DNA from 2 places in the Lysinibacillus sp. FSL K6-0057 genome. Region 2 is predicted to be linked to the other one. Evidence: a T-box and tRNA genes for the amino acid it is inferred to sense, from the RefSeq annotation. Region 2 holds a T-box; the other holds one or more tRNA genes.
What was found. The T-box of region 2 lies ahead of ileS (isoleucine--tRNA ligase). A T-box ahead of a tRNA ligase gene usually reads a tRNA of that ligase, here a tRNA-Ile.
Positions count from the first base shown of each region.

Region 1: it has a tRNA-Ile gene. The T-box ahead of ileS (isoleucine--tRNA ligase) is inferred to sense a tRNA for this amino acid. The anticodon was not compared.

Region 1 is NZ_CP152047.1:3,884,222-3,890,833, reverse strand. Features, by position in the region: rRNA gene MHB40_RS19385 (16S ribosomal RNA) at 1-11, shown strand, start outside; rRNA gene MHB40_RS19380 (23S ribosomal RNA) at 193-3,120, shown strand; rRNA gene rrf (5S ribosomal RNA) at 3,281-3,396, shown strand; tRNA gene MHB40_RS19370 (tRNA-Val) at 3,407-3,482, shown strand; tRNA gene MHB40_RS19365 (tRNA-Thr) at 3,486-3,561, shown strand; tRNA gene MHB40_RS19360 (tRNA-Lys) at 3,569-3,644, shown strand; tRNA gene MHB40_RS19355 (tRNA-Leu) at 3,663-3,747, shown strand; tRNA gene MHB40_RS19350 (tRNA-Gly) at 3,784-3,858, shown strand; tRNA gene MHB40_RS19345 (tRNA-Leu) at 3,864-3,952, shown strand; tRNA gene MHB40_RS19340 (tRNA-Arg) at 3,961-4,037, shown strand; tRNA gene MHB40_RS19335 (tRNA-Pro) at 4,047-4,123, shown strand; tRNA gene MHB40_RS19330 (tRNA-Ala) at 4,140-4,215, shown strand; tRNA gene MHB40_RS19325 (tRNA-Met) at 4,244-4,317, shown strand; tRNA gene MHB40_RS19320 (tRNA-Ile) at 4,324-4,400, shown strand; tRNA gene MHB40_RS19315 (tRNA-Ser) at 4,416-4,508, shown strand; tRNA gene MHB40_RS19310 (tRNA-Met) at 4,562-4,636, shown strand; tRNA gene MHB40_RS19305 (tRNA-Asp) at 4,640-4,715, shown strand; tRNA gene MHB40_RS19300 (tRNA-Phe) at 4,774-4,849, shown strand; tRNA gene MHB40_RS19295 (tRNA-Gly) at 4,855-4,928, shown strand; tRNA gene MHB40_RS19290 (tRNA-Ile) at 4,930-5,006, shown strand; tRNA gene MHB40_RS19285 (tRNA-Asn) at 5,011-5,087, shown strand; tRNA gene MHB40_RS19280 (tRNA-Ser) at 5,098-5,188, shown strand; tRNA gene MHB40_RS19275 (tRNA-Glu) at 5,191-5,262, shown strand; gene MHB40_RS19270 (VOC family protein) at 5,322-5,738, opposite strand; gene nadA (quinolinate synthase NadA) at 5,905-6,612, opposite strand, start outside.
Region 2 is NZ_CP152047.1:1,048,286-1,054,897, forward strand. Features, by position in the region: gene sigG (RNA polymerase sporulation sigma factor SigG) at 1-474, shown strand, start outside; gene MHB40_RS04885 (YlmC/YmxH family sporulation protein) at 603-845, shown strand; gene MHB40_RS04890 (YggS family pyridoxal phosphate-dependent enzyme) at 965-1,669, shown strand; gene MHB40_RS04895 (cell division protein SepF) at 1,653-2,150, shown strand; gene MHB40_RS04900 (YggT family protein) at 2,171-2,452, shown strand; gene MHB40_RS04905 (RNA-binding protein) at 2,652-3,440, shown strand; gene MHB40_RS04910 (DivIVA domain-containing protein) at 3,536-4,060, shown strand; T-box leader at 4,157-4,381, shown strand; gene ileS (isoleucine--tRNA ligase) at 4,494-6,612, shown strand, end outside.

The DNA.
Region 1 (6,612 bases), 2.2 Mb from region 2:
TCACCTCCTTTCTAAGGATTATTTCGGAATACAAACCTTGGGTTTGTAAGATTACGTTTTGCGTTCAGTTTTGAAGGTTCATTCTTTTGAATGAAACACTTCAAAACTTGTTCTTTGAAAACTGGATAAAACGACATTGAAATTGTAACAAACACATTTATTTTTTTAAGTTTTTTATAGGCTTAATAACTTGGTTAAGTTATTAAGGGCGCACGGCGAATGCCTTGGCACTAGGAGCCGAAGAAGGACGGCACTAACACCGATATGCTTCGGGGAGCTGTAAGTGAGCTTTGATCCGGAGATTTCCGAATGGGGGAACCCACTACGTTTAATCGCGTAGTATCTTGACGTGAATACATAGCGTCTTGAAGGCAGACCCAGGGAACTGAAACATCTAAGTACCTGGAGGAAGAGAAAGAAAAATCGATTCCCTGAGTAGCGGCGAGCGAAACGGGAAGAGCCCAAACCAAGAGGCTTGCCTCTTGGGGTTGTAGGACACTCAATACGGAGTTACAAAAGAGCGAGTTAGATGAAGCGACTTGGAAAGGTCCGCCAGAGCAGGTAAAAGCCCTGTAGTCGAAAGTTCGTTCTCTCCTGAGTGGATCCTGAGTACGGCGGAACACGTGAAATTCCGTCGGAATCCGGGAGGACCATCTCCCAAGGCTAAATACTACCTAGTGACCGATAGTGAACCAGTACCGTGAGGGAAAGGTGAAAAGCACCCCGGAAGGGGAGTGAAAGAGATCCTGAAACCGTGTGCCTACAAGTAGTTAGAGCCCGTTAATGGGTGATAGCGTGCCTTTTGTAGAATGAACCGGCGAGTTACGATTACGTGCGAGGTTAAGCTTTAGAAGGCGGAGCCGCAGCGAAAGCGAGTCTGAATAGGGCGAAATAGTACGTGGTCGTAGACCCGAAACCAGGTGATCTACCCATGTCCAGGGTGAAGGTGAGGTAACACTTACTGGAGGCCCGAACCCACGCACGTTGAAAAGTGCGGGGATGAGGTGTGGGTAGCGGAGAAATTCCAATCGAACTTGGAGATAGCTGGTTCTCTCCGAAATAGCTTTAGGGCTAGCCTCGTGATGAGAATACTGGAGGTAGAGCACTGTTTGGACTAGGGGGCCATCCCGGTTTACCGAATTCAGACAAACTCCGAATGCCAGATATTTATACACGGGAGTCAGACTGCGAGTGATAAGATCCGTAGTCAAAAGGGAAACAGCCCAGACCACCAGCTAAGGTCCCAAAGTAATCGTTAAGTGGAAAAGGATGTGGCGTTGCACAGACAACCAGGATGTTGGCTTAGAAGCAGCCATCATTTAAAGAGTGCGTAATAGCTCACTGGTCGAGTGACGCTGCGCCGAAAATGTATCGGGGCTAAACGATTCACCGAAGCTGTGGATTGACATCTACGATGTCAGTGGTAGGAGAGCGTTCTAAGTGCGTTGAAGTCAGACCGGAAGGACTGGTGGAGCGCTTAGAAGTGAGAATGCCGGTATGAGTAGCGAAAGACGGGTGAGAATCCCGTCCACCGTATGACTAAGGTTTCCTGAGGAAGGCTCGTCCGCTCAGGGTTAGTCGGGACCTAAGCCGAGGCCGATAGGCGTAGGCGATGGACAACAGGTTGATATTCCTGTACCACCTCCTCACCGTTTGAGAAATGGGGGGACGCAGTAGGATAGGGTAAGCGCGCTGTTGGATATGCGCGTCCAAGCAGTAAGGCGTGTGTGTAGGCAAATCCGCACACTGTAACGTTGAGCTGTGATGGCGAGTCCGTATGGACGAAGTTCCTGATTTCACACTGCCAAGAAAAGCCTCTATCGAGGTGAGAGGTGCCCGTACCGCAAACCGACACAGGTAGTCGAGGAGAGAATCCTAAGGTGTGCGAGAGAACTCTCGTTAAGGAACTCGGCAAAATGACCCCGTAACTTCGGGAGAAGGGGTGCTCTTGAGCGTGCAAGCGCATGAGAGCCGCAGTGAATAGGCCCAGGCGACTGTTTAGCAAAAACACAGGTCTCTGCAAAACCGTAAGGTGACGTATAGGGGCTGACGCCTGCCCGGTGCTGGAAGGTTAAGAGGAGTGGTTAGCGCAAGCGAAGCTGCGAATTGAAGCCCCAGTAAACGGCGGCCGTAACTATAACGGTCCTAAGGTAGCGAAATTCCTTGTCGGGTAAGTTCCGACCCGCACGAAAGGCGTAACGATCTGGGCACTGTCTCAACGAGAGACTCGGTGAAATTATAGTACCTGTGAAGATGCAGGTTACCCGCGACAGGACGGAAAGACCCCGTGGAGCTTTACTGTAGCCTGATATTGAATTTTGGTACAACTTGTACAGGATAGGTAGGAGCCAGAGATCTCGGAGCGCCAGCTTCGAAGGAGGCGTCGGTGGGATACTACCCTGGTTGTATTGAAATTCTAACCCATGCCCCTTAGCGGGGCAGGAGACAGTGTCAGGCGGACAGTTTGACTGGGGCGGTCGCCTCCTAAAAGGTAACGGAGGCGCCCAAAGGTTCCCTCAGAATGGTTGGAAATCATTCGTAGAGTGTAAAGGCACAAGGGAGCTTGACTGCGAGACCTACAAGTCGAGCAGGGTCGAAAGACGGGCTTAGTGATCCGGTGGTTCCGCATGGAAGGGCCATCGCTCAACGGATAAAAGCTACCCCGGGGATAACAGGCTTATCTCCCCCAAGAGTCCACATCGACGGGGAGGTTTGGCACCTCGATGTCGGCTCATCGCATCCTGGGGCTGTAGTCGGTCCCAAGGGTTGGGCTGTTCGCCCATTAAAGCGGTACGCGAGCTGGGTTCAGAACGTCGTGAGACAGTTCGGTCCCTATCCGTCGTGGGCGTAGGAAATTTGAGAGGAGCTGTCCTTAGTACGAGAGGACCGGGATGGACACACCGCTGGTGTACCAGTTGTCTTGCCAAAGGCATCGCTGGGTAGCTATGTGTGGACGGGATAAGTGCTGAAAGCATCTAAGCATGAAGCCCCCCTCAAGATGAGATTTCCCATTACGCAAGTAAGTAAGATCCCTCAAAGACGATGAGGTAGATAGGTTCGAGGTGGAAGTGTGGTGACACATGGAGCTGACGAATACTAATCGATCGAGGACTTAACCAAAACGTTTGAACCATTCAATGTATCGTTTATCCAGTTTTGAAAGAACAACACTTTCAACAAGTTTTTAAGATACTATGTATTTTGAAGCTTTTAAAAGGAACTTCTGCTAAGAACGCAACATCCGTGTTGCAACGCAGAAGCCAGCACATCCATGTGCAAGTCTAGTGATGATGGCAAAGAGGTCACACCCGTTCCCATACCGAACACGGAAGTTAAGCTCTTTAGCGCCGATGGTAGTTGGGGGCTTCCCCCTGTGAGAGTAGGACGTCGCTAGGCATAGTACCCAGGAGGATTAGCTCAGCTGGGAGAGCATCTGCCTTACAAGCAGAGGGTCGGCGGTTCGAGCCCGTCATCCTCCACCATATGCCGGTTTAGCTCAGCAGGTAGAGCAACTGACTTGTAATCAGTAGGTCGTGGGTTCGATTCCTATAGCCGGCACCATTTTTTCGAGCCATTAGCTCAGTTGGTAGAGCATCTGACTTTTAATCAGAGGGTCGAAGGTTCGAGTCCTTCATGGCTCACCATTTTTGAAATAATAATAAGCGGGTGTGGCGGAATTGGCAGACGCACTAGACTTAGGATCTAGCGCCGCAAGGCGTGGGGGTTCGACTCCCTTCACCCGCACCATTATTTTCATTGCCAGATAAAAAAACTTATGCACATGCGGAAGTAGTTCAGTGGTAGAACACCACCTTGCCAAGGTGGGGGTCGCGAGTTCGAACCTCGTCTTCCGCTCCAAATGTGCCGGGGTGGCGGAACTGGCAGACGCACAGGACTTAAAATCCTGCGGTAGGTGACTACCGTACCGGTTCGATTCCGGTCCTCGGCACCATCTTAAATGCGCCCGTAGCTCAATTGGATAGAGCGTCTGACTACGGATCAGAAGGTTATGGGTTCGACTCCTGTCGGGCGCGCCAAAAGAACAACGGGAAGTAGCTCAGCTTGGTAGAGCACTTGGTTTGGGACCAAGGGGTCGCAGGTTCGAATCCTGTCTTCCCGACCATTTCCTAAAAATTTATGGGGCCTTAGCTCAGCTGGGAGAGCGCCTGCCTTGCACGCAGGAGGTCAGCGGTTCGATCCCGCTAGGCTCCACCATAAGTAAATTAACCAGTATAAAGATCCTGGCGGCGTAGCTCAGCTGGCTAGAGCGTACGGTTCATACCCGTAAGGTCGGGGGTTCGATCCCCTCTGCCGCCATCTTAAGGACCTTTAGCTCAGTTGGTTAGAGCAGACGGCTCATAACCGTCCGGTCGCAGGTTCGAGTCCTGCAAGGTCCACCATTTATATATTGTAACGGAGGTATACCCAAGTCTGGCTGAAGGGATCGGTCTTGAAAACCGACAGGCGGGTAACACCGCGCGGGGGTTCGAATCCCTCTACCTCCTCCAGTTTTAAATTTTTATAAATGGTGCTTTAAAAACTCGAAACAGCATAAAATTATCGCGGGGTGGAGCAGTGGTAGCTCGTCGGGCTCATAACCCGAAGGTCGTTGGTTCAAATCCGGCCCCCGCAACCAAAAGGTCCCGTGGTGTAGCGGTTAACATGCCTGCCTGTCACGCAGGAGATCGCCGGTTCGATCCCGGTCGGGACCGCCATTTTTAAAATAAAAGTCATGAGAAGCAAAAGAGTGAGCAAGCTTAGCATGGACGAAATGGGTCAGTAGCTCAGTTGGTAGAGCATTAGATTGAAGCTCTAAGTGTCGGCGGTTCGATTCCGTCCTGACCCACCATTTATGCGGGTGTAGTTTAATGGTAAAACCTCAGCCTTCCAAGCTGATGTCGTGGGTTCGATTCCCATCACCCGCTCCAAGGGCCTATAGCTCAGCTGGTTAGAGCGCACGCCTGATAAGCGTGAGGTCGATGGTTCGAGTCCATTTAGGCCCACCATTATTCCGAAGTAGCTCAGTTGGTAGTAGCACCTGACTGTTAATCAGGTTGTCGCAGGTTCGAGTCCTGCCTTCGGAGCCATTTTTATTTTGGGGAAGTACTCAAGAGGCTGAAGAGGCGCCCCTGCTAAGGGTGTAGGTCGGGTAACCGGCGCGAGGGTTCAAATCCCTCCTTCTCCGCCATGGGCCCGTTGGTCAAGTGGTTAAGACACCGCCCTTTCACGGCGGTAACACGGGTTCGAATCCCGTACGGGTCATACTAAAAACAGTAGATGCAGTTGCATCTACTGTTTTTTTATATTCATAGATATAAATTTTACGCTTGATTCAATGCATTTTCGTCCATATAAACTACTTCCCAGATATGCCCGTCTACATCTTGAAAACCCCAACCATACATAAATCCGTGATCTTGTGGTTCACTATAAGGTTTACCACCAGAGGCAAGTGCCTTATTCACTAATTGATCTACTTGTTCTCGATTTTCGACAGAAAGGCATAAGATTGCTTCTGCAGAAGTAGTAGTATCTGTAACTTCTTTCTTACTAAACCCTTTAAATCGTTCTTCCACCATTATTAATACAAAGATATTTTCACTAATAATCATTGAGGCCGTTGTTTCATCACTGAATTGTTGATTGAACTCAAAACCTAATTCCTTAAAAAAGTTGATAGATTTGTTTAGATCTTTCACTGGTAAATTGATAAAGATATTTTTCGATTGAAAAGCCATTTAGTATCACCTCCAAATCGACAGTATCATAGCGCCTTAAGTCATGTCAATTTTAGCATTGTGGGCAAAAATGGCAGACATTTAAATTATTTAAAGCAGATGTTATATCACCATAAAAAACAGAAAGGTTATTTATACAACCTTTCTGTTGATAAAGCCTATCTATTTATCCTCTAGCTAGCATTCTTTCAAGTGAGCTAAGTGCTTCAGCAGTAGTATGTTCATCTACTTGTATACGGTTATGAGGTTGCCCCTGCTCAATACTTTCGAGGCTCCATAACAAATGCGGCAGGTCAATACGATTCATTGTTAAGCAAGGACAAAAGTTTTCATTTAAAGAGACAATATGTTTATCTGGATGCTGCTTAATAATGCGATTGACTAAGTTCATTTCTGTTCCAATGGCCCATGAAGATCCGCTCGGAGCGCGATTGATTGTGTCAATAATGTATTTTGTGGAGCCTGCATCATCAGCTGCTGCTACAACTTCACGACTGCACTCAGGGTGAACAATAATTCTCATAGTTGGGTGTGCTTTGCGAATAATCTCTGTATGTTGAACTGTGAAACCTTCGTGCACAGAGCAGTGACCCTTCCAAAGAATAACCTGAATATTTTCAAGGGGCTCTGTTGTTTCGAGCATGTTCTTATGAGGATTCCAAACAGCCATATTTTCAAGAGGAATACCTAAGTCATAGGCAGTATTTCTTCCTAAATGTTGGTCAGGTAAAAAGAAGATACGCTGTTTTTGTGTAAATGCCCATTGAACAAGCTCCTTAGCATTCGATGAAGTGACACAAGCACCACCATGTCTTCCAGTAAAGGCTTTAATAGCTGCAGTTGAATTGACATAGGTTAGAGGGATAATCGTATC
Region 2 (6,612 bases):
ATTCGTCGCCATCTGCGTGATCATCATGCATTGCGTGTATCTCGCTCTCTAAGAGATATAGCTTATAAGGCAATGCAGGCAAAAGAGCAATGGATAACCGATAATTTGCGTGAACCAACGATTGAAGAAATTGCTGAGATGATTGACATGAAAAAGGAAGATGTTTTATTTGCTTTAGATGCCATTCAAGATCCAGTTTCATTACAAGAGCCCATTTATTCAGATGGCGGAGATGCTGTTTATATGATGGACCAATTACGAGATGATGATGTATCTGAGGATCAATGGGTTGCCTATGTGTCGGTAAAGGAAAGCTTGCAAAAGCTAGATGAACGTCAGCAAATGATCGTTGCCAAACGATTTTATTATGGAGAGACCCAAACTGAAATTGCCAAAGAACTTGGGATTTCTCAAGCACAAATTTCACGTCTTGAAAAAAATGCAATTGAAACAATGCAAAAAGATTACAAATAAAAAAATGCGCATCGTATTATTCGGTGCGCATTTTATCTTCATTCAATCAACAAGTGATACATAAATATATAGTAACAGCAAAGTTTGATGGTAGAAATGAATGTACGAAAGTAAACAATAGAGGAGGTATGTCATTGCGTTTTTCGATGTTACAACAAAAAGAAGTCATTGAAGCAGGAAATGGACGATTTATAGGCTTTGTGATAGATGCCGAAGTATCAAAAGAAACGGGCTATGTGACAGCATTTTTAATTGCAGAGCCTCGCAAATATCTTGGTTTTTTTAAAGGCGAAGAGTCTGTGAGAAAAGTCTATATGAAGGATGTGCTTGTCGTTGGCAAGGATGTCATTTTAGTCAAAGCACTTTCCTAAAACATATGGTCAATAAAATTGTGAGGATTGTAAGCTGACATAGGTCAGGCTATTCATTGATAAATCAAGCATTGCTTGTTACAATAAAAGAAACTATTGTTGTAAAGTTGGGAAAAACAGTGACAAAAATCTTAACAAATTTAAACAAACTAAATGATTTAATAACAGCAGCAGAAAAAAAAGGGAATCGTGAGGGCGATAAAGTCCAAATAATTGCGGTGACGAAGGAAGTTTCTGTTGAAAGAACGCAAGAAGCAATTGAAGCAGGACTCACTCATTTAGGTGAAAATAGACCAGAAGGTTTACATCGTAAAATTACTGAGATTCATGCTGATGTACACTGGCATTATATTGGGTCGCTTCAAACACGTAAAGTAAAACAAGTGATTAACAGCATTGATTATTTACACTCCTTAGATCGTTTGAGTTTGGCAGAAGAAATTGAAAAAAGAGCAGATCAACCTGTTAAATGTTTTGTACAAGTAAATGTTTCTGGCGAAGATTCAAAACATGGTTTAACTATCGAAGAAGTTTTGCCTTTTGTAGAAGCCTTAAAAGGTTTTACAAAGATTCAAGTTGTAGGTTTAATGACAATGGCACCAAACACCGAAAACGAAGCAATCATTCGCTCTGTTTTCAAGCAATTAAAACAATGTCAACAGCAAATAGCCGAGCAAGGATTCGCACACGCACCTTGTACCGAGTTATCAATGGGCATGTCTAATGACTTTGAAATTGCGGTAGAGGAAGGGGCTACTTTTGTTCGAGTCGGAACGGCTCTTGTTGGAAATGAAAGAGGGGAACAGGATGAGCATGAAAAATAAGATTAAAAACTTCTTTTACCTTGAAGAAGAATTAGAAGAAGAAATCACGCAAGCTCCTATTCAGCAACAACAACCCATACAACAACAGCAACCGATTCATTCAGTAAAGCCTAAAAAAATGATGAAAGAACGTAAAGCACCTATTCATGAAATTGTGCCACAAAGTTCAGCAACTCCTAATAACATTGTCAGTTTGCAGGCAGCTATGAGTTCTAAGGGAGCAAAAGTTGTTTTAATAGAACCCAGAGTTTATGCAGAAGCACAGGATATCGCAGAGCATTTAAAAAATAAGCGTGCAACAATCGTTAATTTACAACGTATTGAACGAGAACAAGGTAAACGCATTATTGATTTTTTAAGTGGCACAGTCTATGCTCTTGCTGGTGATATTCAACGTATCGGTAAGGATATTTTCCTGTGTACGCCAGATAATGTAGAAGTGACTGGTGAAATTACAAACTTTATTTTAGACGATAATTAATAGCGAGGATTGTAGTTTATATGACTTTTCTTTTAATACTTAGTTATGTATCATTAGCATTTAAGATTTATTCATTTATGCTAATTGCATATATCTTAATGTCTTGGGTGCCTGCCGCTCAAAATTCAGCCATTGGTCGAATGCTTGAAAAAGTATGTGAGCCATATTTAGGGATTTTTAGGAAGTTTATTCCGCCGCTTGGTATGATTGATATTTCTCCAATTGTGGCCATCTTTATGCTGAATTTTATAGAAAGAGGGCTTTATATAGTCATTCAGAAAATATATTTTATGTTCGCTTAGAAGTAAATCCTCACGTTTTAGTGGGGATTTTTTATTTATTTTGATGCAACACGAAGTATCAAGTAAAAAAGAATTACTCCGCTACTAAAGCGACTAATAAAAAATTTTTAAAACAATGATGTCCAAACGTCATTAATTGGGAATACTAAGTTTCCAACTAACAAAGCAAAACGGAACTAGTGAAAGAGGAGACAACAAGATGGAACACTTAATCCAGCATTTTCGAAAAGAAGAACAACCCTTTATTGAACAGGTAATAAGTTGGCAACGTGAGGTGGAAGATCGTTATGCGCCTAAGCTGACAGATTTTCTTGATCCAAGACAACGTTTTATTGTGACCTCTATTATCGGGCAGGATGATACGCTGAAAACGGCATGCACAGGTTTATTTGATGGAGCAGAAAGGCAGCGTATGCTCATTTTTCCTACTTACTATGAAGCGACAGAAGAAGACTTTCAGTTGGTGGCATTTACGATTCAATATCCTGTGAAATTTGTTCAATTACGACATCCTGATGTTTTAGGTGCATTGCTATCATTAGGTTTAAACCGTGGTAAATTTGGTGATATTCGAGTTAATGATTACCAGGTGCAATTCATTGTAGCTCAGGAGGTAGCAGAATATGTTCGTTTACATTTAACGGGTATTGGTAAAGTAAAGGTGCATATTGAGTCTTTAAAAGAAGCGGATTCCCTTATTGTAAATGAGGAAGAATGGTTGGAGGAATCTCATACGGTATCTTCGATGCGTTTAGATGTAATTATTGCGACTGTCTTAAATGTATCACGCCAAAAAGCTCAAGCTTTCATTACTGGGAAAAAAGTACGTGTTAATTGGACAGAACGAGACACAGTTGCTTTTGAATTACAAGAGGGAGATATTTTATCGATACGAGGAAGTGGTCGTGTGAAAATTATTATGACTGAAGGCCGAACAAAAAAAGATAAAATCCGTCTACAAGTCGGTCGATTGGCCCAAAAAAGCTGAAAGTGAAGTAAATTTCATTAATTTTTACTGCTAAGTTGTCGGAACAATTGTATAATAGGAATTACGAATGTACATGTAAAGGAGAGAAGGATTGTATGCCATTATCACCTATTGATATACATAATAAGGAGTTTACAAAAGCCTTCAGAGGCTATGCTGAAGATGAAGTAAATGAATTTTTAGATCAGATTATTAAAGACTATGAAATTCTGCTTCGTGAAAAAAAAGAAGTTGATAAACAATTAGAGATGGCCTTAGAACAAGCGAGACATTTTAACTCCTTAGAAGAAACTTTGCAGAAGTCTATTGTCGTTGCACAAGAAGCGGCTGATGAAGTGCGAAGAAACTCTCAAAAAGAGGCGAAGCTCATTGTAAAAGAAGCTGAAAAAAATGCTGATCGAATTGTCAATGAAGCTTTGACGAAGGCTCGTAAGGTGACGATTGAAATTGATGAGCTTAAAAAGCAATCTAAGGTATTCCGTAATCGTTTCAAGATGCTTGTAGAAGCACAGCTTGATTTACTTAATGCAGATGACTGGGATCATTTGCTGCAATATGATATTGATTTAACAGAAATTCAAGCATCTGTTGAGGAAGCACAGGATTCTGAAGATATTTAACTTTTCTTTTTAATTGTTGCAATTGACAAATGAAACTTGACGCGATTGTTTGAATTTCATATACTTTGTAATAGTAATTATTTTGAACAGATATGCATAAAAGCAGAGACGAAGACAGTATTTGTTAGGCGTTGTTAAGCGATTTGGGGACAGTGAGAGCCCAAACATACAACTAGCATTGAACATCACTTCTGAGCTAAATAACTGAAAAAAGTAGGTTATTTCGTGATGCACGACGTTAAATGTGCTTTTAAGAGGTAGTGCAATTTTTTTGTGCTACAAGTAGGGTGGTACCGCGAGTAGAAGCTTCTCGTCCCTTAGTGGGATTGAGGGCTTTTTTTGTTTGTTCCCGAATCGTTTTAGATAAGTTTGCCAATAACTGTCGTATGAGAAGAATGTCTACCTGTTTATGTAAAATAAAGGAGGAATTTTAATGGTTGAATACAAAGATACTTTATTAATGCCAAAAACAGATTTCCCAATGCGTGGAAACTTACCGGCAAATGAGCCAAAAATGCAAGAAAAATGGAATGCTATGGATATTAACAAATTACAAATGGAGCGTACGGAAGATCGCCCAGAATTTGTTCTACATGATGGCCCTCCATATGCCAATGGTGATATCCACATCGGCCATGCTTTAAATAAAGTATTGAAGGATATGATTACACGTCATCGTTCTATGACTGGCTACCATGTAAATTATATTCCAGGTTGGGATACACATGGTTTACCAATTGAGCAAGCATTGACGAACAAAGGTGTAAAGCGTAAAGAAATGTCAGTAGCAGCATTCCGCCAACTTTGTGAAGAGTATGCGTATGAGCAAATTGACAATCAACGTACACAATTCCGTCGATTAGGCATTCGTGGGGATTGGGAAAATCCTTATATTACGTTGAAGCCTGAGTTTGAAGCACGTCAAATTGAAGTATTTGGTAAAATGGCCGAAAAAGGTTATATCTATAAAGGATTAAAACCAGTTTATTGGTCACCATCTTCTGAATCTGCTCTAGCGGAAGCTGAAATTGAATATAAGGATATCAAATCACCGTCCATTTATGTAAGCTTTGCTATTAAGGATGCAAAAGGTGTTGTACCAGCAGACGCAAAATTTATTATTTGGACAACAACACCTTGGACATTACCAGCAAACTTAGGGATTTCTTTGAATCCTGAATTTGTCTATGTCGTAGTAGCGGTGGCTAATAAAAAATTCATCATCGCCAAAGAATTATTAGAGTCAGTGGCAAATACGCTTGGATGGGAAGACTATGAGGTTGTACAGGAAGTAAAAGGTGAGGCACTAGATCGTATTGTAGCACAGCATCCATTCTATGATCGTGAATCTCTTATTATGGTAGGCGAACACGTAACAGCTGAAGCGGGTACTGGTTGTGTTCATACAGCACCAGGACACGGGGAAGACGATTATCATATTGGTAAACAGTATGGTTTAGGTATTCTTAGCCCTCTTGATAATAGTGGATGTTATACAGATGAGGCACCAGGCTTTGAAGGCGTGTTTTATAATGATGCGAATAAACTAGTAACAGAAAAACTAAAAGAAGTAGAAGCGTTAGAAAAGCTTGATTTCTTTACGCACTCATACCCACATGACTGGCGTACGAAAAAGCCTGTTATTTATCGTGCGACACCTCAATGGTTTGCATCCGTTGAAGCATTCCGTGGAGAGTTATTAGAGGCTGTAAAAGCAACAGCATTTACACCAGCTTGGGGAGAAACGCGTCTTTATAATATGATTCGTGATCGTGGAGACTGGGTAATTTCACGTCAACGTGCTTGGGGTGTGCCGATTCCGATTTTCTATGCTGAAAATGGTGAACCAATTATTACACCTGAAACAATTAGTCATGTCTCAGCATTATTCCGTGAGCATGGATCAAATATTTGGTTCCAAAAAACAGCAAAAGAATTATTGCCAGAAGGCTTTACACATCCAGGAAGCCCGAACGGTGAATTCACAAAAGAAAATGATATTATGGACGTATGGTTCGATTCAGGTTCATCACACCAAGGTGTACTGGTAGAACGTGGCATGAAATATCCAGCTGATCTCTATTTAGAAGGCTCTGACCAACACCGTGGTTGGTTTAATTCATCTCTTATTACATCTGTAGCGATTAACGGCTATGCACCATATAAAGGACTTTTAACACATGGTTTCGTTCTTGATGGTGAAGGACGTAAAATGAGTAAATCTTTAGGGAATGTAATTATCCCACAAAAAGTAATGGATCAGTATGGCGCAGACATTCTTCGTTTATGGGTTGCTTCTGTTGACTATACAGCAGATGTGCGCATTTCTATGGATATGTTAAAGCAAGTATCTGAAGTGTATCGTAAAATTCGTAATACATTCCGTTTCTTACATGGTAATATTGCTGATTTCGATCCTAAGAAAGATCGTGTAGCTTATGCAGAGCTTCGTGAAATGGATCAATATGTGTATATGCGCTTACAAGATGTCTTAAAAACTGTACGTGCTGCATATGATCGCTATGATTTTGCTGCTGTCTATCATGTAGTCA